One region of the Actinacidiphila sp. DG2A-62 genome, then DNA from elsewhere that is predicted to be linked to it. Evidence: predicted binding sites of a transcription regulator. Region 1 holds the regulator's gene; the other holds the start of a gene.
The links. The regulator HrcA, encoded in region 1, represses chaperone genes, less so after heat shock. The targets are predictions, from matches to a motif close to TTNGCACTCNGNNNNNCNGAGTGCNAA.
Positions count from the first base shown of each region.

Region 2: a site for HrcA is predicted at 9,318-9,344, ahead of groL (chaperonin GroEL). Genes of this name have one in related genera too.

Region 1 covers NZ_JAYMGI010000002.1:2,629,991-2,641,962, reverse strand. Annotated here, with positions in the region: gene lepA (translation elongation factor 4) at 1-999, shown strand, start outside; gene VSR01_RS11770 (AMP-dependent synthetase/ligase) at 1,124-3,007, shown strand; gene VSR01_RS11765 (ATP-binding SpoIIE family protein phosphatase) at 3,181-5,019, shown strand; gene hemW (radical SAM family heme chaperone HemW) at 5,074-6,306, shown strand; gene VSR01_RS11755 (DUF3097 domain-containing protein) at 6,360-7,196, opposite strand; gene VSR01_RS11750 (MBL fold metallo-hydrolase) at 7,414-8,178, opposite strand; gene hrcA (heat-inducible transcriptional repressor HrcA) at 8,335-9,351, shown strand; gene dnaJ (molecular chaperone DnaJ) at 9,352-10,488, shown strand; gene VSR01_RS11735 (nitronate monooxygenase) at 10,782-11,837, shown strand.
Region 2 covers NZ_JAYMGI010000002.1:3,446,742-3,458,713, forward strand. Annotated here, with positions in the region: gene VSR01_RS15050 (copper homeostasis protein CutC) at 1-411, opposite strand, end outside; gene VSR01_RS15055 (HD domain-containing protein) at 472-1,245, shown strand; gene VSR01_RS15060 (TIGR03620 family F420-dependent LLM class oxidoreductase) at 1,413-2,294, opposite strand; gene VSR01_RS15065 (helix-turn-helix domain-containing protein) at 3,236-4,552, shown strand; gene VSR01_RS15070 (DUF4031 domain-containing protein) at 4,595-4,864, opposite strand; gene VSR01_RS15075 (hypothetical protein) at 4,873-5,196, opposite strand; gene VSR01_RS15080 (MurR/RpiR family transcriptional regulator) at 5,429-6,397, shown strand; gene murQ (N-acetylmuramic acid 6-phosphate etherase) at 6,486-7,421, shown strand; gene groL (chaperonin GroEL) at 7,581-9,203, opposite strand; gene VSR01_RS15095 (cold-shock protein) at 9,582-9,785, opposite strand; gene VSR01_RS15100 (ubiquitin-like small modifier protein 1) at 10,229-10,504, opposite strand; gene thrC (threonine synthase) at 10,501-11,874, opposite strand; SAM riboswitch class I at 11,868-11,972, opposite strand, start outside.

The sequences.
Region 1 (11,972 bases):
ACCATCACCACCCAGAGCGCCGGCGCCACCGAGGCGCTGGGCGGCTACAAGGACCCCAAGCCGATGGTGTTCTCGGGCCTGTACCCGCTGGACGGCTCGGACTACCCCGAGCTGCGCGAGGCCCTGGACAAGCTCCAGCTCAACGACGCCGCCCTGGTCTACGAGCCGGAGACCTCCGCCGCCCTCGGCTTCGGCTTCCGCTGCGGCTTCCTCGGCCTGCTGCACCTGGACGTGATCCGCGAGCGCCTGGAGCGCGAGTTCGGCCTCGACCTGATCGCCACCGCGCCCAACGTCGTCTACCGGGTGGTGATGGAGGACGGCGCCGAGCACACCGTCACCAACCCCAGCGAGTTCCCCGAGGGCAAGATCGACGAGGTGTACGAGCCGGTGGTGCGGGCCACCGTGCTCGCGCCCACCGAGTTCATCGGCGCGATCATGGAGCTGTGCCAGAACCGGCGCGGCTCGCTGCTCGGCATGGACTACCTCTCCGAGGACCGCGTCGAGATCCGCTACACCCTGCCGCTGGCCGAGATCGTCTTCGACTTCTTCGACCAGCTGAAGTCCAAGACCCGCGGCTACGCCTCGCTGGACTACGAGCCCACCGGCGAGCAGAGCGCGGACCTGGTCAAGGTCGACATCCTGCTGCACGGCGACAAGGTCGACGCGTTCTCCGCGATCACCCACAAGGACAAGGCGTACGCCTACGGGGTGCGGCTGGTCGCCAAGCTGCGCGAGCTGATCCCGCGGCAGAACTTCGAGGTGCCCATCCAGGCCGCGATCGGCTCCCGGGTGATCGCCCGCGAGACGGTCCGCGCCATCCGCAAGGACGTGCTCGCCAAGTGCTACGGCGGCGACATCAGCCGCAAGCGCAAGCTGCTGGAGAAGCAGAAGGAGGGCAAGAAGCGGATGAAGATGGTCGGCAGCGTCGAGGTGCCGCAGGAGGCCTTCATCGCGGTGCTGTCCACCGACTCCGACGGCGACGCCAAGGCCAGGAAGTAACCCCCGCGGCGTGCAACCCGCGGGCCGTGTCCCCTTACGCATCCGGCCCGCGGCCTCTACCCTGATCCGACCGGATAGGTTACTGGTGAGTTAAGAAGAAATCGCGCGCGTCCCGGAGGTTGCCGTGACCGGCACACAGTCCCTGATCGAGAACCGGCCGCCGTCCGTGGCGACGCTCTTCCTTGAGCGGGTCGCCGCCACACCCGACGCCGAGGCGTACCGCTACCCGGTGCCGCCGGCCGACGGGCAGGGCCCGGACGAGTGGCGGTCGGTGACCTGGGGCCAGGCCGCCGAGCGGGTCTTCGCGATCGCGGCCGGCCTGATGGACCTCGGCGTGCGGCCCGAGGAGCGGGTGGCCATCGCCTCCGACACCCGGGTCGACTGGATCCTCGCCGACCTCGCCGTGCTGTGCGCGGGCGCTGCCACCACCACCGTCTACGCGAGCACCAACGCCGACGAGACCGCGTTCATCCTCGCCGACTCCGGCAGCCGGGTACTGATCGCGGAGAACGCCGCCCAGGTCGACAAGGCCCGCCGGCGCCGCGCCGAACTGCCCGAGCTCGCGCACGTCGTGGTCATCGACACCGCCGACGCGGCCGACCCCGACGGCGACGGCTGGGTGCTGTCGCTGCAGGAGCTGGAGAAGCGCGGCGCCGCCTACCTGGAGCAGCACCCCGAGGCGGTCCGCGAGAGCGTCGCCGCGATCGGCCGCGACCAGCTCGCCACCCTGATCTACACCTCCGGCACCACCGGCCGCCCCAAGGGCGTCCGGCTGCCGCACGACGCCTGGTCGTACATGGGCCGCGCCATCGAGGCGATCGAACTGCTGGACGAGAACGACGTGCAGTACCTGTGGCTGCCGCTCGCGCACGTCTTCGGCAAGGTGCTCACCGCGGGCCAGATCACCGTCGGCCACGTCACCGCCGTCGACGGCCGGGTGGACAAAATCATCGAGAACCTGCCGGTGGTGCGGCCCACGTACATGGCCGCCGTGCCGCGGATCTTCGAGAAGGTCTACAACGGCGTCGCGGCCAAGGCCCGCGAGGGCGGCGCCGCCAAGTACCGGATCTTCCAGTGGGCCGCCGAGGTGGCCCGCGAGTACGCCAAGGCCACCCAGAACAGCATGCGACTGACCGGTGTGCCCACCGCCCCGCTGGGCCTGCGCACCAAGCACGCGGTCGCCGACCGGCTGGTCTACGCCAAGCTGCGCGAGGCGTTCGGCGGCCGGCTGCGCGCGTGCGTGTCCGGCTCGGCCGCGCTCGCCCCCGAGATCGGCTACTTCTTCTCCGGCGCCGGCATCCACATCCTGGAGGGCTACGGCCTCACCGAGTCCAGCGCGGCCAGCTTCTGCAACCCCGGCGAGTCCTACCGCACCGGCACGGTCGGCAAGGCGCTGCCCGGCCTGGAGGTCAGGATCGCCGAGGACGGCGAGATCCTGCTGCGCGGCCCCGGCATCATGCAGGGCTACCACGGGTTGCCGGAGAAGACCGCGGAGGTGCTGGAGCCGGACGGCTGGTTCCACACCGGCGACATCGGCGAGCTGTCGCCCGACGGCTTCCTGAAGATCACCGACCGCAAGAAGGACCTGATCAAGACCTCCGGCGGCAAGTACATCGCGCCCGCCGAGGTCGAGGGCCAGTTCAAGGCGGTGTGCCCGTACGTCAGCAACGTGCTGGTCGTCGGCGGCGGCCGCAACTTCTGTACGGCGCTGCTCGCGCTCGACGAGCCCGCGATCCTGGCCTGGGCGGCGGAGAACGGCCTTAAGGGCCGGCCGTACGCCGAGGTGGTGGCGAGCGACGCGGTGCGCGAGCTGGTCGACGGCTATGTGCAGCGCCTCAACGAGGGGTTGCAGCGCTGGCAGCAGATCCGCAAGTTCCGCGTCCTGCCGCGCGACCTCGACGTCGAGCACGGCGACCTGACGCCGTCGCTCAAGCTCAAGCGCCCCGTCGTGGAGCGGGAGTTCGCGCCGCTCATCGACGAGATGTACGCGGGCACGCGCGAGGCCTGAGACCGGGCCGGCGCCGCACCCGCGGGACCGGGTCGGCGCCCCGCCCCGCGCCGGCGCGCAGAGTAGCGCAGTCGGGGGCGCGACCGGGGGCGCGGCCGGCGGCGGATCGCACGAACGGGGGACGCCGGACCCGGGCGGCCGGGAAAGCCGACGGGGCCTGCGACGCTGAGACGATGAGCGTCACGGAAGCCTCGCCGGCCGCGCCCGCCCCCCGCGTCCAGGACGGGCGGACGGCCCTGCGGACCAGCCTGCCCGGCAACGAGCTCGCCGCCGGCGCGGCCCGCCGCTTCCTGCGCACCGCGCTGGCCGCCTGGGCGCCGCCCGGCTTCCCCGAGCGTGCCGTGGACGACGGCACCCTGCTGCTCAGCGAGCTGGTGACGAACGCCGTGGTGCACGCCGGCACCGGCGTCGACCTGCTCTGCCGGCTCGACCCCGCGGCCGGCCCCGAACTGTTCCTCGCCGTCACCGACCACCACCCCGCCCGCGTCCTGCGCTCGCGCGCCGCCCCGCCGCCGGAGGCCGCGGAGGACGGCCGCGGCCTGCACCTGGTCGCCGGGCTCGCCGACGCCTGGGGCGTCAGCTACCGCCGCGACCGCAAGACCGTCTGGTGCCGGATCGACCTGGCCGCCGACGCCCCGGCCGCGGCGCCGCCCGACGGGCCGACGCAGCTGCTCGCCCCCGCGCTGCCCGCGCCGCCGCGCCGCGCCGACCCCGACTGGATCAGCCGCGGCTCGCTGTCCTTCCTCGCCGAGGCCTCCGAGCTGCTGGCCGGGCAGCTCGACGAGGACAACGTCGCCTCGCTCGCCGCCCAGCTGCTGGTCCCGCGGCTCGCCGACTGGTGCGCGGTGTGGCTGTACCCGCCGGGCGCGGCGCCCCGGCTGGCCCACGTCTGGCACCGCTCGGAGCAGTCGGCCGACGACCTGCGGGCCGTACTGGAGAAGTCGCCGCCGCCCGCGCCCGCGCAGGACGGGACGTGGGGGAGCAGGCCGCTCGCCGATCCGTTCGGCGCGACGGCCGTGCCGCTGGTGGCCGGCGGCCACTGCCACGGCACGCTGATGCTCGGCCGCTCCGGGCTGCTCGGGCTGCCGGACGGGGCGGCCGGCCTGATCGACGACTTCGCCCGCCGGGTCGCGCTCGCCCTCGGCACCGCGCGGCAGTACGCCCGCCAGGCGATGATCAGCACGGTCCTGCAACGCGGCCTGCTGCCGCCGGCGGCCGGCCGCATCCCCGGCGTCGAGCACGCGGTGGTCTACGAGCCGGCCGCCGGCGACTGGGTGGGCGGCGACTTCTACGACCTGTTCCCGGCCGGCGACGGCCGCTGGTGCTTCGCCCTGGGCGACGTCTGCGGCAGCGGCCCCGAGGCGGCGTCGCTGGCCGGCATCGCCCGCCCGGTGCTGCGGCTGCTGGCCCGCGAGGGGTACGGCGTCGCCGACGTGCTGGACCGGCTCAACCGGGCCCTCGCCGACGAGGCGGCCACCGCGCTGCTCGCCGAGACCACCGCGTGGCACACCGGCCAGGGCCGGTTCCTGTCCCTGCTGTACGGCGAGGTCACGCCGTACGCGCCCGGCCGCCCCGACCCGTACCCCGACCCGTATCCCGGCCCCGGCCCGGCCTCCGCCCCGGGCTCCGGTCCCGGCCCCGGGGCGTTCCTCGGCGCGCGCTGCACGATCGCCTCCGCCGGGCACCCGCTGCCGCTGCTGCTCGCCGCGGACGGCACCGTGCGGCCCGCGGCCGAGCCGCAACTGCTGCTCGGGATCTCCGACGACGCCCGCTACACCAGCCAGCGCCTCGACCTCGCGCCCGGCGACGTGCTGCTGTGCGTGACCGACGGCGTCACCGAGCGGCGGCACGGACGGCGGCAGTTCGACGACGACGACGGCCTGGCGGCGGCGCTGCGGGAGTGCCGCGGGCTGGCCGCGGCCGACGTCGCCGAGCGGATCCGCCGGGCCGTGCACGACTTCGACGACGCCCCGCCCGCCGACGACCTGGCGCTGCTGGTGCTGCGCGCCTGACGGCCGCTCCTTCGCCGGCCGCCGGAACGCCCGCCGGTGGCGGATACTGGGGGGATGCCTTCCGTACTCCCCGACGGCGAGCCCGTGCCCGCCGACGGCGCGCTGCCGCCGCACGCCCTGGCCGGGGCGGCCGACCGGCCGCTCGGGTTCTACCTGCACGTGCCGTACTGCGCGACGCGCTGCGGGTACTGCGACTTCAACACCTACACCGCGAGCGAGCTGCGCGGCTCCGGCGGCGCGCTCGCCTCGCGCGAGAACTACGCCGACGTGCTGGTCGAGGAGGTGCGGCGGGCCCGCAAGGCGCTCGGGGACGACCCGCGGCGGGTGGAGACGGTGTTCGTGGGCGGCGGCACCCCCACGCTGCTGCCCGCGGCCGACCTCGGGCGGATGCTGGCGGCGATCCGGGAGGAGTTCGGGCTCGCGCCGGACGCGGAGGTGACGACCGAGGCCAACCCGGAGTCCGTCGACCCCGCCTACCTGGCCGACCTGCGCGCGGCCGGCTTCACCCGGGTGTCCTTCGGCATGCAGAGCGCCCGGCAGCACGTGCTGCGCGTGCTGGACCGCACCCACACCCCTGGCCGGCCCGAGCGCTGCGTGGCCGAGGCCCGCGCGGCCGGGTTCGAGCACGTCAACCTCGACCTCATCTACGGCACCCCCGGCGAGAGCGACGACGACTGGCGGGCCTCGCTGGACGCGGCCCTGGGCGCCGGGCCCGACCACGTCTCGGCGTACGCGCTGATCGTCGAGGACGGCACCCGGCTGGCCCAGCGCATCCGGCGCGGCGAGGTCCCGCCGACCGACGACGACGAGCACGCCGACCGCTACCTGATCGCCGAGGAGCGCCTGGCGGCCGCGGGCTTCCACTGGTACGAGGTGTCCAACTGGGCCGCCTCGGCGGCCGGCCGCTGCCGGCACAACGAGCTGTACTGGACCGGCGCGGACTGGTGGGGCGCGGGCCCCGGCGCGCACAGCCACGTCGGCGGCGTCCGCTGGTGGAACGTCAAGCACCCCGGCGCCTACGCCCAGGCGCTCGCCGAGGGCCGCAGCCCCGGCGCCGGCCGCGAACTGCTCACCGCCGAGGACCGCCGGGTCGAGCGCATCCTCCTGGAGCTGCGCCTGGCCGCCGGCTGCCCGCTGGACCTGCTGGCCCCCCAGGGCGCCCGCGCCGCCGCCCGCGCGGTGACGGACGGCCTCCTGGAGCCCGCCCCTTACGCCGAGGGCCGCGCCGTCCTCACCCTCAAGGGCCGCCTCCTCGCCGACGCCGTGGTCCGCGACCTGGTCGACTAGCGCCGCTCCCGGGCCGCGCCCCGGGGCGGACCGGACCGGACAGGGCAATACAGCTAGGCGCCCGGCTCCGTCACGAAGTCGATCAGCTCCTCCACCCGGCCGAGGAGCTCGGGTTCGAGGTCGCGGTAGCTGCTCACGCAGGCGAGGATGCGCTGCCACGCCTCACCGGTGGTCAGGTGGGACCAGCCGAGGGCGCGGCAGACGCCGATCTTCCAGTCCTCGCCGCGCGGGACCCGGGGCCATCCGGGGATGCCGACCGAGGCCGGCTTCACCGCCTCCCACACGTCGATGTAGGGGTGGCCGACGACCAGGACGTCCGGGCCGGTGACCGAGGCGGCGATCCGCGACTCCTTGGAGCCGGGGACCAGGTGGTCCACCAGGACGCCGAGGCGGGCCCCCGGGCCCGGGCCGAAGGACTCGACCACGGCCGGCAGGTCGTCCACGCCCTCCAGATACTCCACGACGACGCCCTCGACCCGCAGGTCGTGGCCCCAGACGCGCTCGACCAGCTCGGCGTCGTGCCGGCCCTCGACGTAGATCCGGCCCGCCCGGGCGACCCGGGCCGTGGCGCCGGTGACCGCGATCGACCCGGACGCCGACAGCAGCGGGCCGCGCGGCGCGGGGGCCGCGGCCCGCGGGCGCACCAGCGTCACCGGCTTCCCGTCGATCAGGAAGCCGCGCGGGGTCATCGGGAAGACCCGCAGCTTGCCGAACCGGTCCTCCAGGGTGACGGTGAGCCCCTCGGCGGTCTTCTCCACCCGCACCACGGCCCCGCAGAAGCCCGTCGCGGCCTCCTCGACCACCAGGTCCCGCTCGGCGGCCACCTCGGGCGCGGGCGCCTGCTTCTTCCACGGCGGGGTGAGATCGGCGTCGTAACTGCGGCTGCGCATGGGGGAGATCGTAGCCAGGGCCGCCCGGCCGGTCGCGGTACCGTGCCGGTCGCCTCCCCGGCGGGTCGGCCCCGCCGTCCGCGCCGCCGCGCATCGCCACGCCGCGCCGCCGCGCATCGTCACGCCGCGCCGCCGCGCATCGTCACGCCGCGCCGCCGCGCATCGTCACGCCGCGCCGCCGCGCCGCCGCGCATCGCCGCGCCGCCCCGCCCCTCCGCTACCGCGGCCCCGCGCCGAACCTCCGCGCCAGCGCGTCCCGCTGCTCCCGGACGAACCGCGCGTCCACCACCGCGCCGTGCCCCGGCACGTACCGCGCGGTCTCCCCGCCCAGCGCCAGCAGCGCGTCCAGCGTGCCGGGCCAGCGGGCCGGGACCGCCGCGTCGTCGGCCTGCGGGTCGCCGGACTCCTCGACCAGGTCGCCGCAGAAGACCACCGCCGGGTCGCTGGCCGTCGCGCCCGGCACCAGCACCACCAGGTCGTGCGCGGTGTGCCCGGGACCGGGGTGCACCAGCCGCACCGGCCGCTCCCCGAGGTCGAGCGCCAGCGCGCCGTCGACCGTCGTGTCCGGCACGGCGAGCGAGCGCGCCGCCGCCGCGGCCTCCTCCGGGCCGACGCCGTGCCGCACCGCGTCCGCGCGCAGCGCCTCCCGCTCCCCGGCGAGGTACGCCGGCAGCGCCCGGTGCCCGTACACCCGCGCCCCGGGCAGCGCCGCCGCGCCGAGAACGTGGTCGAAGTGGCCGTGGGTGAGCGCCACATGGCTGACCGGGCGCCCGGTCAGCGCCGCGGCCTGCTCCGCCAGCTCCGCGCCCTCGCGCAGCGTCGACCCGGTGTCCACCAGCAGCGCCGCGTCCGCGCCCACCACCAGCCCCACCGTCACGTCCAGGAACGGCAGCCGCCGCCGGGCCACCCCGGGGGCCAGCTGCTCCCACACCGAGTCCCCGGACGGGCCGTCCCGGCCGGCCCCGCGCGTTCTCGTCGACATCCACGGGGGCGACCGTACCGCCCCGAGGATGACCGAATACGGAGCCGCTCTTGCCGAGCCCTCGCCGCCTCGCCGTACACTGGCTGCGGGAAAGCTGGCACTCGAAACCGCGGAGTGCCAGGCAGCAGGTCCGGGACCCGCGGCTGGAGGTGCGCGATGCTCAGCGAACGCAGGCTTGAGGTGCTGCGTGCCATCGTCCAGGACTACGTCGGCACCGAGGAGCCGGTCGGCTCCAAGGCGCTGACCGAGCGGCACCAGCTCGGCGTCTCGCCCGCCACGGTGCGCAACGACATGGCCGTGCTGGAGGAGGAGGGCTACATCGCCCAGCCCCACACCAGCGCCGGCCGCATCCCCACCGACAAGGGCTACCGGCTCTTCGTCGACAAGCTCGCCGGCGTCAAGCCGCTGTCGGCCGCCGAGCGCCGGGCCATCCAGAACTTCCTGGACGGCGCGGTCGACCTGGACGACGTGGTCGGCCGCACCGTCCGGCTGCTCGCCCAGCTCACCCGGCAGGTCGCCGTCGTGCAGTACCCCTCGCTGACCCGCTCCTCGGTCCGCCACGTGGAACTGCTCTCGCTGGCGCCCGCCCGGCTGATGCTGGTGCTGATCACCGACACCGGCCGGGTCGAGCAGCGGATCGTCGACTGCGCGGGCCCGGTCGGCGAGACCGTCCTGGCCGACCTGCGGGCCCGGCTGAACAGCCGGGTCGTCGGCCGCCGCTTCAGCGACGTGCCGCCGCTGGTGCAGGACCTGGCCGAGGGCTTCGAGCCCGACGACCGGCCGGCGGTGGCCACCGTGCTCGCCACCCTCCTGGAGACCCTCGTGGAGGAGAAGGAGGAGCGGATCATGCTCGGCGGCGCGGCGAACCTCACCCGCTTCAACCACGACTTCCCGCTGACCATCCGCCCGGTGCTGGAGGCGCTGGAGGAGCAGATGGTCCTCCTCAAGCTCCTGGGCGAGACCTGGGACCCGTCGATGACCGTGCGCATCGGGCATGAGAATTTTCACGAGGGCCTCAATTCCACCTCCGTGGTGGCGGTCGGCTACGGTTCGGGCGACGAGGCAGTCGCCAAACTCGGCGTGGTCGGACCGACCCGCATGGACTACCCCGGAACGATGGGAGCGGTACGCGCAGTGGCACGTTACGTCGGACAGATCCTGGCGGAGTCGTAAGTGGCCACGGACTACTACGCCGTGCTCGGCGTGCGCCGCGACGCAGGACCGGACGAGATCAAGAAGGCGTTCCGCCGCCTCGCCCGCGAACTGCACCCGGACGTCAACCCGGACCCCAAGACCCAGGAGCGGTTCAAGGAGATCAACGCCGCGTACGAGGTGCTCTCCGACCCGCAGAAGAAGCAGGTCTACGACCTCGGCGGCGACCCGCTGTCCGCCGCGGGCGGTGGCGGCGGCGCGGGCGGCTTCGGGGCCGGCTTCGGCAACTTCAGCGACATCATGGACGCCTTCTTCGGCCAGTCCTCGCAGCGCGGCCCGCGCTCGCGGACCCGGCGCGGGCAGGACGCCATGATCCGGCTGGAGATCGAGCTGGACGAGGCGGCGTTCGGCACCACCAAGGACATCCAGGTGGACACCGCGGTCACCTGTGGCACCTGCAACGGCGAGGGCGCGGCTCCCGGCACCTCCGCGCAGACCTGCGACATGTGCCGCGGCCGCGGCGAGGTCTCCCAGGTCACCCGGTCCTTCCTGGGCCAGGTCATGACCTCCCGGCCGTGCCCGCAGTGCCAGGGCTTCGGCACGGTCGTGCCCACGCCGTGCCCGGAGTGCGCGGGCGACGGCCGGGTCCGCTCCCGCCGCACCCTCACCGTCAAGATCCCCGCGGGCGTCGACAACGGCACCCGCATCCAGCTGGCCGGCGAGGGCGAGGTCGGCCCCGGCGGCGGACCCGCCGGCGACCTCTACGTCGAGATCCGCGAGGTGCCGCACCCGGTCTTCCAGCGCCGCGGCGACGACCTGCACTGCACGGTCACCATCCCGATGACCGCGGCGGCGCTGGGCACGAAGTGCCCGCTGGAGACGCTCGACGGGCTGGAGGAGGTCGACATCCGGCCGGGCACGCAGTCGGGGCAGTCGATCCCGCTGCACCAGCGCGGCATCACCCACCTGCGCGGCGGCGGCCGGGGGGACCTGGTCGTGCACGTCGAGGTGCTCACGCCGTCCAAGCTCGACCCGGAGCAGGAGGAGCTGCTGCGGCGGCTCGCGCAGTTGCGCGGCGAGGAGCGGCCGACCGGTCAGTTCGCGCCCGGTCAGCAGGGCCTCTTCTCCCGCCTCAAGGACGCGTTCAACGGCCGTTAGAACGGCCTCCTGGCGTCTCCCGCCGCCCGGGTGCCGCCCGGATGCCGGGCTTCGGCGCCGCGGGGGCGCGGGGGAACTGCTCCCCCAGCACTCCGTCCGGGAGGTACCCTCACCGGCTCCCACGCGGGGGTTGGTCGCCACCGGCCCGAAGGGGCTGTGGCTGCCGATCCGGACCACCGGCCCGGTGGTGGGCTGAGCGCGCAGTTCCCCGCGCCCCTGGGGGGCAAGGTCCGGCGGGGGGAGGGCCGACGCCCTGCGTCGAGGGGGCCGGGGGCGCGTGACACCATGAGGTCATGGACGAACTCGCCGCGTTCTCGGCGTATCCGATCGTGCAGGCCCCGATGGCCGGCGGCGCGTCGAACCCCCGGCTGGCCGCCGCGGTGTCCGCGGCCGGCGGCCTGGGGTTCCTGGCCGCCGGGTACAAGACCTCGGAGGCGATGTACCAGGAGATCCGCCAGCTGCGCGACCTGACCTCGCGGCCCTTCGGCGTCAACCTGTTCATGCCGCAGCCGCCCACCGCGGACCCCTCGGCGATCGCCGTCTACGCCGAGCAGCTGGCCGGCGAGGCCGCCTGGTACGCCACCGCGCTCGGCGACCCGGACGTCGGCGGCGACGACGGGTACGACGCGAAGGTCGCGGTGCTGCTGGAGGACCCGGTCCCGATGGTGAGCTTCACCTTCGGCTGCCCCGACCGCGCGGTGCTCGACGCGTTCGCCCAGGCGGGCACCTTCACCGTGGTGACGGTCACCTCGCCCGCCGAGGCGCTGGCCGCGCAGTGGGCCGGCGCCGACGCGGTGTGCGTGCAGGGCGTGGAGGCCGGCGGCCACCAGGGCACGCACCGCGACGACCCGCTGTCCGACGGCGCCGGGATGGGCCTGCTCACGCTGGTCCCGCAGGTGCGCGAGGCCGTGCAGCTGCCGATCATCGCGGCCGGCGGGCTGATGCGCGGCGGCCAGATCGCCGCGGTGCTCGCGGCCGGCGCGGACGCCGCGTCGCTCGGCACCGCGTTCCTGGTCACCCCGGAGTCCGGCGCGAGCCCGCTGCACAAGAAGGCGATCACCGACCCGGTCTTCGCCCGCACCGAGCTGACCCGCGCGTTCTCCGGCCGCCCGGCCCGCGGTCTGCTCAACCGCTTCATGCGCGAGCACGGCCCCTACGCGCCGCCCGGCTACCCGCAGATCCACCACCTGACCTCGACGCTGCGCAAGGCCGCCGCCGCGGCCGGCGACCCGCAGGGCATGGCGCTGTGGGCGGGCCAGGGCCACCGGCTGGCCCGGGAGCTGTCCGCGGGCGCGCTGGTGGAGACGCTGGTCGCCGAGCTGGAAGCGGCCGGGGGAGCGCGTACGTGACCGCGCCGGTGTTCCTGGTCCCGGCGGCGTCCCTGGACGCGCTGACGGCCCCTCAAGGCCCGCACGGCTCCGGCGGCCCATACGGCCCAGCGGCCCCCGGCGGCTCCGGCGACGCCGCCGGCTTCCGCCCGCCCG
Region 2 (11,972 bases), 820 kb from region 1:
GAGGCGCACCGCGTCCCGGTCGGCCGCCCGGTCGATCGCCCGGTGGAACGTCCACCGGCAGCCCTCGATGACGTCCACCAGCGCGTACACCGCGTCGAGGTCCGCCCGCCCCTGCGCGTCGAGGAAGCCGAGCACGAACTCCTCCGCGCCCTCCGCCCGCAGTCCCTGCGCGGCCTCGCACAGCGCGTCGAGGTCGGCCGCGTCGCCCGCCGCGAACCCGTCGGACAGCCGCAGCATGACCCGTAGCGGCAGGTCGACCGCGGCGCGAATGGCGGCGAAGGTCTCGCGCGACGGGGTGAGCCCGTCCGCGGCCATGTCGGTGACCAGTTCGAGGCGGTCGGCGCCGCCCGCCCGGGCCGCTACCGCGTCGTCCGCGCCGAGGGCGATCACCTCGAAGATTGGTCTAGACATATGAGCAAGGGTGCCACATGCGTCACTCGCGCGCGAGAGGGGTGGCGCACAATGGCCCGCATGCCTTCGACGCACGACGCCGCCACCGCGCACCCCCGTTACGACGCCCTGCTCGCCGAGTGGTGCGACCTGCTGGCACGCTGCCGCGCCGCCGACGAGGGCGCCCCGCGTTCCGAGCCGCGCCCCGACCCGCACACCGACCCGCACACCGACCCGCGCACCGACCCGCGCACCGGCCCGCACGCTGGCCCCCGCTCGCATCCGGACGCCCGCCCGTACGGCGAAGCCCTCCTCGCCCGCTGGGCCGAGCCGCAGCGCCGCTACCACACCCTCGACCACCTCGTGGCCGTCCTCGCCCGCGCCACCGAGCTGACCGGCTACGCGCGCGACCCGGACACCGTCGCCCTGGCCGCGTGGTTCCACGACGCGGTCTACCGCCCCGACCGCAGCGAGAACGAGGAGCGCAGCGCGCGGCTGGCCGAACGCGCCCTGCGCGAGGCGGGCGTGGCCGAGGCCCGCACCGCCGAGGTCGCCCGGCTGGTACGGCTCACGGTGACCCACGACCCCGCCGACGGCGACCGCGACGGCGAGGTGCTGTGCGACGCCGACCTCGCCGTGCTGGCCGGCGACCCCGCCGCGTACGCCGACTACGCCGCGTCCGTCCGCGCGGAGTACGCGTTCGTCCCCGACGAGGACTTCCGTGTCGGCCGCGCCCGTATCCTGCGCCAACTCCTCGATCTGCCGCGGCTGTTCCGCACGCCCTACGGCCACGACCAGTGGGAGGACGTCGCCCGCCGCAACCTGCTCACCGAGCTGGAGCTGCTCGAAGCCTGACCGCGGGGCGGCGCAGGCCGGGGCTCGCTGACGGACGATCCGGCGGCCGTGGAGGGGCGGGTGCCGGTGCGGGTGCGGGCCACCGCTGATCTCCCCGGGCGCGGCCCGGCGTTGGGGCGTCCGGGTGCGGGCCCCCGCAGGGGCCCGCGTCGCCGTGCGGAGTCGCGCTACTTCAGCGCGGCGGCCAGGCGGCGCCACTCCTCGCGGGGCAGGGAGGTCCGCGCGGCCCCCGCGGTGACGGCCTGGAGGGCGACGTGGTCCGCGCCCGCCGCGTAGAACTCGCCGACCTTGGCGACCACCGCGTCCTCCTCACCGATCGCGTAGACCGCGTCGAGCAGCCGGTCGCTGCCGCCGTCGCGCAGGTCGTCCTCGGTGAAGCCCGAACGCAGCAGGTTGCTCGTGTAGTTGGGCAGCGCGAGGTAACGGGCCAGGTAGTCGCGGGCGGTCGCGGTGGCGCGGTCGCGGTCGCCGTCGAGGACGACCTTCAGCTCGGGGGCCAACAGGGCCTCGGGGCCCAGGTGTTCACGGGCGAAGGCGGTGTGCTCGGCGGTCACCAGATACGGGTGCGCGCCGGCGCTGCGGGTCTTCGCCAGGTCGAGCATCTTCGGGCCGAGCGCGGCCAGCACGCGGTCGTCCGCCGCGACCGGGTCGGGCGCGGCGTCCAGGCCGTCGAGGTACTCGCGCATCGCCGAGTACGGCCGGGCGTACTCCTTCGCCAGCGCGCTGTGGCTCACGCCGAGGCCGAGCAGGAACCGGCCGGGGTGCGCGCGGGCGACCTCCGCGGTCTGCGCGGCGACGTCGGAGGGGCTGTGGTCCCAGATGCTCAGGATTCCGGTCGCGACGGTGATGTGCCGCGTCGCGTCCAGCACGCGGGCGGCCTGGCCGACGGACGGGTTGCTGCCGAGCCACAGCGTGCCGAAGCCCAGCTCCTCCGCCTCCGCGGCGGCCTCCTCGTACTCCGGCGTCCAGGCGTCCTCCGCCTGCGCGTACACCCACGCGCCGGTCCACAGGCCGAGCCTGCCGATGCGTTCACGCTGCCGCTGTGCCATTGCCGTACTCCTCGGTGATCGTCCGCGGGCCGTCGCGCGGGCCGTGCCGCGCGCCCTGCCCCCGTCCTAACGCACCGGGTTCCGTTTTCCGTCCCGCCACGGCCGGGCGCGCGCGTCGCGTCCGTCCGGACCGGGGACGAGGACGATCACCTGGACGATCAGGCGCACGTCGGCAGCGGCCCCGGCGGGCGTCCGGAGCGGGGCGGGTGCCGGAGCGGCAGCGGTGTCCCCCGGAGCGTCCACCGGAGCGCCGGACGCCGGCGCGGTTCGGGACGCCGACGCGGCTCCGGACGCCGGCGCGGTTCCCTGCGCGGCCTCCGCGCCCGGCGGCTCGGCCAGGTGGACGACGCCGCGGTCCCCCCGCCCGGCCCGGTCCGCGCGCCCGGCGCCCCGCGCGCCGCGCCCGTCCGCCGCGCCGCGACCGTCCCGGACGCCACGCGGGCCCTGCGTGCCCCGCGTGCGACGCGCCCCGCAGGCGGGGCACGGCGCGCCACCCTGATCCTCCCGCGCTCCCCCCACGTCGGACCCGTCCCGCGCGTGCTGCGCGTCCCGCACATCCTGCGCGTCCCGCACGTCCTGTGCGTCCAGCACGCCCCGCGCGGTCCGCGCGCCCGACGCGCCGGGCGCGTCGCAGCCCAGGCACCGCGCGCCCGGGTTCTCCCGCGCTCCCCATGCGCGTTACGCGTCCTGCGCGTCCCGCGCGGGGCTCGTGCCCGGCCGGCGGGCCGGTGCGCCGCTCCACGGTGCGACGTCTGCGTCGGTCACCTCGTGCCTCCCCTGCGTCCGGCCCCGCGGCTGCGGGGCGGTCGTTCCCAGCACAGCGCGGCGGCGGGACGCGGTGAGATCGACAGCCGGGCCGCGTAAGCGGTTTGCGCGTCGTGCAAGCGCCCTGGCCGGGCGGCGGCCACGCGCCTACCGTGGAAGCTCCGGCGTTCGGCGTGGTGGGGAGGCCGCGGTGCTCGTCGACACGTTCTGGAACAGCGCACAGCCGCGCGCTGGCCGCGCAGCGGCGTCCGGGCGCGCTGATCCGGCTGGCCCGGCTGCGGCGCGGGTGGACGCTCGCCGACCTCGGCGGCCGGATCGGCTGCTCGGCGGCCACCGTGTCCCGGCTGGAACGCAGCACCCGCATCGCCGACCTCGACCTGGTCCACCGTGCCGCCGTCGCGGCGGGCGTGCCCAGACCCGTCCTGATGACTTCCCTTGCGCCACCGCCCGAAGGCACGGCCGCGACCACTATTGTGACGGCCAGTCCGCGTGACGCCGAGGAGGACTCCATGCGCCGACGCACGCTGCTCACCGCCACTGCCGCGGCCGGAGCGGTCGGGCCGGCCGTACTGATGGCCGGGCTGGACGAAGCGCTCGCCGCGACTCCGGCGGCGACGGGGGCGGGTGGGCCGCTGGACGGCCGGCTGACGGCCGCGCGGGCGCTGTTCGACACCGGGGCGCACCGCCGGCTGCTGGCCGCGCTGCCGGGCCTGATCGCCGACGCGCACGCCGCGGCGGCGACGCGCGCGGGGCTGGACCAGGCGCGGCTGTCGGCGGTGTACAGCCTGGCCACCGCGGTGCTGAGCAAGATCGGATCGTACGACCGGGCGCGGCTGACCGCGGACCGGGCGCGTACCTGGGCCGAGGTGTCCGGCTCGCCGCTGGCCGCGGCGGCGGCCTGCCGGGAGCTGTCGATCGTGCTGCGCCACCAGGACCAGGGCCCGGCCGCCCAGCGGCTGATGGTCCGGGCCGCGGCCGACGTCGAGGCCACCGGGCTGCGCGCCGGGGCGGCCTCCGCGGCGTACGCGCAGATGCTGTGCACCCTCGCGTACACCGCGGCACGCGGCGGGCAGCGGGCGGACGCGCTGGCGATGACCGAGGAGGCGCGGCGCGCGGCCCGGCGGCTGCCCGAAGTCGCGCCCACCGGCCGGCTGTTCACCATCAGCCCGGCCGCCGTCGACCTCTACGCCGTCGGCGTGCACTGGGCGCTCGGCGACGCCGGCGCGGCCCTGGAGGCCGGCAGGAACCTGCGCGCCGAGCAGTTCCCCACCCCCGAGCGCAAGGCCCGCATGGCCACCGACATGGCGCGCGCGTGGTGGGCGTGGCAGCGCCCCGCCCAGACCGCCCAGTCCCTGCTGACCGCCTACCGGGCCAGCCCCGCCGAGGTCCGCGACCGCCCGGCGATCCGCCGCATCGCCGACGACCTCACCTCCCGCCACCCCCGCACCCCCGGAGCCCGCGAGCTGCGCACCCTGCTGCACGCCCCGGCCTGACGTGGCGCGCGCCCCGGGCCGGGGCGGCGCACGGCGTCCGCCCTAGCGGCCGGCGTCGTACTTGCGGCGGCGCAGGCCGGCCCGGGTGAGGCGGGCGACGAGTTCCTTGCTGCCGATCTCGATCGCGCCGAGGCGCACCGCGTCGGCGTAGCGCGCGGCGGGGATGTCGTAGTGGTCGCGCTCGAAGGCGCGGGGCGGCGCGCCGAGGCGGGCGGCGAAGGCGTGCAGCTCGTCGTAGGAGAGGTCGCTGACCAGGTGGGACCACAGGCGGCCGTGGCCGGGCCAGGTCGGGGGGTCGATGTAGACGGACACCGGCGGCCTCACGCCCCCAGCGAGCCGAGCGGGGCGACCGCGTCGCCGCGCGCCTCGCACACCCAGTGCGGGTCCTCGCCGAGTTCGGGCTCGACGGCCAGCGCGTGCGGCTCCTCGCAGCGCGGGCACAGCGGCCAGCGCCCGCGGGTCTCCAGCAGGGCGTCCTGCACGTCCTGGGCGAGCAGACCGGGCACGTAGGGCGCGCCGTCCGGCCACTGCCGCAGCCACCAGCGGCGGCTGCTCACCGCGTCCTCCAGCAGCGAGACGACCTCGGGCTCCGCGACGCCGCGCGCGGCGAGGTCGGCGAGGACCAGGGCGCGGGCGCCGTGCATCACCGCTTCCAGCCCGGGGCCGGCGGCTTCCGCGCCGTCGCCGGGTTCCTGGGCGTCCCCGAAGCCCCGGCTCTCACCGGAGCCCCCCGGCGCGCCGCCGGGGTCCGGGCCGCCGCCGGGGCCGTCCGCGTGGCCCCGCTCCTCGGGGCCGCTCGTTCCACCGTCCATGCGGCCCATTGTCGCAAGCGCGGCCCCTTGACGGTGGGTCCCGCCTGAAAATACCTTTCACAAGGTGACCTATAGCGTGAAGGAAACTTTCCCCCCGAGCGTCCGCGCCCTCCGCGGCGTGCCCGGCGCGCCCGTCCTCCCCGTCACGCCCCCCGACCCGGGGGCCCTGGCCGCCAAGGTCCGCACCCTCGCCCCGTCGATGACGCGCTCAATGCAGCGCGTCGCCGAAGCCGTGGCAGGCGACCCGGCCGGCTGCTCGCACCTGACCGTCACCGCGCTGGCCGTGCGCACCGGCACCAGCGAGGCCACCGTCGTCCGCACCGCGCGGCTGCTGGGCTACCCCGGCTACCGCGACCTGCGGCTCGCCCTCGCCGCGCTCGCCGCCCAGCAGGCCACCGGCGCGCCGCCCGCGGTCACCGCCGACATCGCCGTCGACGACCCGCTCGGCGACGTCGTGGCCAAGCTCGCCGTCGAGGAGCAGCAGACCCTCGCCGACACCGCGGCCCAGCTCGACACCGGCCAACTCGACGCCGCGGTGGCCGCGTTGGCCGCCGCCCGGCGCACCGACGTGTACGGGATGGCCGCCTCCGGACTGGTCGCCCAGGACCTGGCGCAGAAGCTGCTGCGCATCGGGCTGATCGCGCACGCCCACGCCGACCCGCACCTGGCGGTCACCAACGCCGTCCAACTGCGCCCTGGCGACGTCGCGTTGGCCATCACCCACTCCGGCAGCACGCACGACGTGATCGAGCCGCTGCGGGCCGCCTTCGACCGCGGCGCGACCACCATCGCGATCACCGGGCGCGCCGACGGCGCCGTGACCCAGTACGCGGACGTGGTGCTCACCACCGCCAGCTCCCGGGAGAGCGAGTTGCGGCCGGCCGCGATGTCCAGCAGGACCAGCCAACTCCTCGTGGTGGACTGCCTGTTCATAGGCGTCGCCCAGCGCACCTACGAGGACGCCGCGCCCGCGCTGTCCGCGTCGTACGAGGCGCTCGCGCACCGGCACACCCCGCGGTCCGGCCGCGCCTGACCCTGTACCGCCGACCCCGCCGACCCCGCCGACCCCCGCTGATCCCCCACCGCACCTGACCAATGCGAGAAGGATGAACGAGCCGCATATGACCCAGTACACCGAGCTGCGCCGCGAGTTGGAGTCGCTGACCACCGAGGCGTTCCGGCCCGAGTTCGCCGAGATCGACCGGCTGCCCACGCTGGAGATCGCGCGGCTCATGAACGGCGAGGACCTCACCGTGCCCGCCGCGGTGGCCGGGCAGTTGCCCGCGATCGCGGCGGCCATCGACGGCATCGCGGAGCGCATGGCGCGCGGCGGCCGGCTGGTCTACGCCGGGGCCGGCACGGCCGGGCGGCTCGGCGTCCTGGACGCCAGCGAGTGCCCGCCGACCTTCAACACCTCGCCGGGACGCGAGGTGGTCGGCCTGATCGCCGGCGGCCCCGGGGCGATGGTCACCTCGGTCGAGGGAGCCGAGGACAGCAGCGACCTGGCCGGCGCGGACCTCGCCGCGCTGGGCCTGACCGCGGCCGACAGCGTGGTCGGCATCTCGGCGTCGGGGAGGACGCCGTACGCGGTCGGCGCGGTCGGTTACGCCAAGGGGGTGGGCGCGCTGACCGTCGGGCTGTCGTGCAACGCCGGCTCGCCGCTGGGCGCTGCCGCGGACCACCGCATCGAAGTGGTGGTCGGGCCCGAACTGCTCTCCGGCTCCACCCGGTTGAAGGCCGGCACCGCGCAGAAGCTGGTGCTGAACATGCTCTCGACGATCACGATGATCCGCCTGGGCAAGACCTACGGGAACCTGATGGTGGACGTCCGCGCGTCCAACGAGAAGCTGCGGGCGCGCTCGCGGCGGATCGTCGCGCTGGCGACGGGGGCGGGGGACGCGGCGATCGAGGCGGCGCTGACCGCGACGGACGGCGAGGTGAAGCCCGCGATCCTGATCCTGCTGGCGCAGGTCGACGCGGGGGCCGCCGCGCGGCTGCTCGACGAGTCCCACGGACACCTCCGCGCCGCGATCGAGGCGGCGGCCCCCGCGGAGTGAGCGCGTGACGTCAACCCCCCTGGGGGCGGGGGGAACGGCGCCCCCGCAGCTGAAGCCCGGCGCAGCCCGGGGCTGAAGCCCGGCGCTGCCGGGACGCGGAACGGCGCCCCCTCCCTGGCGGGAGGGGGCGCCGTTCCCGGAGCTGTCCGAGCCGGAGGCTCAGAAGTCCATGTCGCCGCCGGGCATGCCGCCCGGCGCAGCCGCCGGCGCCTTCTCCGGCTTGTCCGCGATGACCGCCTCGGTGGTGAGGAAGAGCGCGGCGATGGACGCCGCGTTCTGCAGCGCGGAGCGGGTGACCTTCGCCGGGTCGATGATGCCCTCGGCGATCATGTCGACGTACTCGCCGGTGGAGGCGTTGAGGCCGTGGCCGACGGGAAGGTTGCGCACCTTCTCGACGATCACGCCGCCCTCCAGGCCGCCGTTGACCGCGATCTGCTTCAGCGGGGCCTCCAGCGCGAGCTTGACCGCGTTGGCACCGGTCGCCTCGTCGCCGTCCAGCTCCAGCTTCTCGAACACCGCGGAGGCCTGCAGCAGGGCCACGCCGCCGCCGGCGACGATGCCCTCCTCGACGGCCGCCTTGGCGTTGCGCACCGCGTCCTCGATGCGGTGCTTGCGCTCCTTGAGCTCCACCTCGGTGGCCGCGCCGGCCTTGATGACGGCCACGCCGCCGGCCAGCTTCGCCAGGCGCTCCTGGAGCTTCTCGCGGTCGTAGTCCGAGTCGCTGTTCTCGATCTCGGCGCGGATCTGGTTGACCCGCCCGGCGACCTGCTCGCTGTCGCCGGCGCCGTCCACGATGGTGGTCTCGTCCTTGCTGATGACCACGGTGCGGGCGCGGCCGAGCAGGTCCAGGCCCGCGTTCTCCAGCTTCAGGCCCACCTCCTCGGAGATGACCGTGCCGCCGGTGAGGATGGCGATGTCGCCCAGCATGGCCTTGCGGCGGTCGCCGAAGCCCGGGGCCTTGACGGCGACGGACTTGAAGGTGCCGCGGATCTTGTTGACCACCAGGGTGGACAGGGCCTCGCCCTCGACGTCCTCGGCGATGATCAGCAGCGGCTTGCCGGACTGCATGACCTTCTCCAGCAGCGGGAGCAGGTCCTTCACCGCGGAGATCTTGGAGTTGACGATCAGGATGTACGGGTCGTCGAGCGACGCCTCCATCCGCTCCAGGTCGGTCGCGAAGTACGCGGAGATGAAGCCCTTGTCGAAGCGCATGCCCTCGGTGAGCTCCAGCTCCAGCCCGAAGGTCTGCGACTCCTCGACGGTGATGACGCCTTCCTTGCCGACCTTGTCCATGGCCTCGGCGATCAGCTCGCCGATCTGGGTGTCGGCGGCGGAGATGGAGGCGGTGGAGGCGATCTGCTCCTTGGTCTCCACGTCCTTGGCCTGCTCCAGCAGGGCGGCGGAGACGGCCTCGACGGCCTTCTCGATGCCGCGCTTGAGGGCCATCGGGTTGGCGCCCGCCGCGACGTTGCGCAGGCCCTCCTTGACCAGGGCCTGGGCCAGGACGGTCGCGGTCGTCGTGCCGTCGCCGGCGACGTCGTCCGTCTTCTTCGCGACCTCCTTGACCAGCTCGGCGCCGATCTTCTCGTACGGGTCCTCGAGCTCGATCTCCTTGGCGATGGACACGCCGTCGTTGGTGATCGTGGGGGCGCCCCACTTCTTCTCGAGGACGACGTTCCGGCCCTTGGGGCCGAGGGTGACCTTGACGGCGTCGGCGAGCTGGTTCATCCCGCGCTCGAGACCGCGCCGCGCCTCCTCGTCGAACGCGATGATCTTGGCCATGTGAAGTGGTCCTCCCGGGACGGAAATTACTGCAGGACCGCGCAGTGCCCGCGACGGACGGCCGCCGGCCACCGGATCGGTCCGGCGTCCGGCGGGCCTCACGACCCGGTCCGAATGGCACTCTCATGCGTAGAGTGCTAACGCCAATGATTAGCACTCACCCCCTGGGAGTGCAAGCGCCCGCGGCATCCCCGAGGCCGCCCCGGAGGCCGCGGACCGCCGGCGCGCGGACCCGCCGAGGACCCCCGCGACACCCGCGCGCCCGCACCGGCCGGCCGCGGACGGGCCGGGCCGGGACGCACGGCGGGCCCGCACCCCGAGGGGATGCGGGCCCGCCGGCGTGAAGCGCCGCGTCGATGGCCGAACGCGCCGGGATGCTCAGCCTGCCAGTCGGACCATGTCCGCCTGCGGCCCCTTCTGACCCTGCGAGATCTCGAACTCGACTCGCTGGCCTTCCTCCAGGGTGCGGTAGCCGTCCATCTGAATCGCGCTGTAGTGGACGAAGACATCCGCACCACCGTCGACCGCGATGAAGCCGTAGCCCTTCTCCGCGTTGAACCATTTGACGGTGCCCTGAGCCATTCCTAACTCCCCTATTGCTGGCCCTATCGCGGCCCCGCACTTCGCGGGCCCGGGTCAGACCTCACCCCCCGTTGCACCCCTTACCGGCGGACCGGTGAGGACAGTGGGGGGCGTGCGCCGGAACGCGTCGACCGCGGCTGAATGTATCTGCACGGATGCCCACCGCAACAGGTCAATTGGACGAGAATTCTTGGCGTGACCGATCGGATATGCCCCGAGAAAAAACGATAATGCGGGTCAACTCGGACCGGACAGATTACCGTAAAAGGTATTTATAGAACGTGAATTTGGCGATAAATCGCCGCACTGGTTCATCGGCCCACCGCAGTCCCCCAGCAGTTGCCCGGGGCAACTGTACAGGGATTCAACCATGTGCCGAACGCGCGGGCGCCCCGCCCACCCGGGGGTGGACGGGGCACCGTCGGACGCGTGCGGAAGCCCGTTCAGCCGCCGGCCACCGCCGGAATGATCGACACGCTGGCGCCGTCGGGGACCGCCGTGGCAAGGCCGTCGGAAAAGCGGACATCGTCGTCATTGACATACACGTTCACGAAACGCCGCAGCTTTCCGGCGTCGTCGAGAACGCGCGCCGAAATGCCCGCGTGATTCTTCTCCAGCGACTCGATGACCTCGGCGAGGGTCGCGCCCTCGGCCGGGACCTCCGCCTGTCCGCCGGTGTAGGTGCGCAGGATCGTGGGGATACGTACGGAAGCACTCATGCGAGGCCAGCCTCTCGGAACGCGTCAAGGGTGGGACGGATGACAGCGGTCGGCCCGGTGGTGGGCGCCACCGCGTCGAGGGTCTTCAGACCGTCGCCGGTATTGAGCACGACGGTCTCGGTGGCCGGGTCCAGCTGCCCGGTCTCGACGAGCTTCTTCAGCACGCCGACGGTCACCCCGCCCGCGGTCTCCCCGAAGATGCCCTCGGTGCGGGCCAGCAGCTTGATCGCGTCCACGATCTGCGCGTCGTCCACGTCCTCCACCGCGCCGCCGGTGCGCCGGGCGATGTCCAGGACGTACGGCCCGTCGGCCGGGTTGCCGATCGCCAGCGACTTGGCGATGGTGTCCGGCCGGACCGGGCGGACCACGTCGTGGCCGGCCTTGAAGGCCGCCGAGACCGGGGAGCACCCCGCAGCCTGGGCGCCGAAGATCTTGTACGGCTTCTCCTCGACCAGGCCGAGCGCGATCAGCTCCTTGAGACCCTTGTCGATCTTGGTGAGCTGGGAGCCGGAGGCGATCGGCACCACCAGGTTGTCCGGCAGCCGCCAGCCGAGCTGCTCGGCGATCTCGTAGGCCAGCGTCTTGGAGCCCTCGCCGTAGTAGGGCCGCAGGTTGACGTTGACGAAGCCCCAGCCCTCGCCGATCGGGTCGCCGATCAGCTCCGAGCAGAAACGGTTCACGTCGTCGTACGAGCCCTCGATGCCGACCAGCTCGCCGCCGTAGACCGCGGCCATGACGACCTTGCCGGCCTCCAGGTCGTGCGGGATGAAGACGCAGGACCGGAAGCCCGCGCGGGCGGCGGCGGCGCCGACCGCGCCGGCCAGGTTGCCGGTGGAGGAGCAGGACAGCGTGGTCAGGCCGAAGGTGCGGGCGGCCTCCAGGGCGATGGCGACGACGCGGTCCTTGAAGGAGTGCGTCGGGTTGCCGGAGTCGTCCTTGACGTGCAGGCCGCCGGTGATGCCCAGCTCGCGGGCCAGGTTGTCGGCCCTGACCAGCTTGGTCCAGCCGGGGTTGAGGTTCGGCCGGTCGGCGACGTCGGCGGGCACCGGCAGCAGCGGGGCGTAGCGCCAGATGCTGGTGGGGCCGGCCTCGATCCGGCGGCGCAGCGCCTCGGGGTCGCCGAGCGGCAGGTCGTAGGCCACTTCGAGCGGCCCGAAACACTCCTGGCAGGCGAAGATCGGGCTGAGCGGGAAGCGGGTGCCGCACTCGCGGCAGGACAGGGCCGCGGCGGGTCCGAACGGTGCGGGGGCGGCGTCGGTGGAGGTGTGCGCGCCCGCGGCGGCGGGCTCCCCGGAAGGAGCGCCGGAGGCGGCGGCGGGAACGTGGTCGACTGTGTGCGCAGCCATGGTGGCGAGGCCCTTTCTCCTCATCTTCCTCGCGCCGCACGTCGCGTGCGCGAGCCGGAATTGGCACCTTCCCCACCGTGTGACCTCGCGGTCGGCGGGAGGGTTGCCGGGGCTTCAACGGG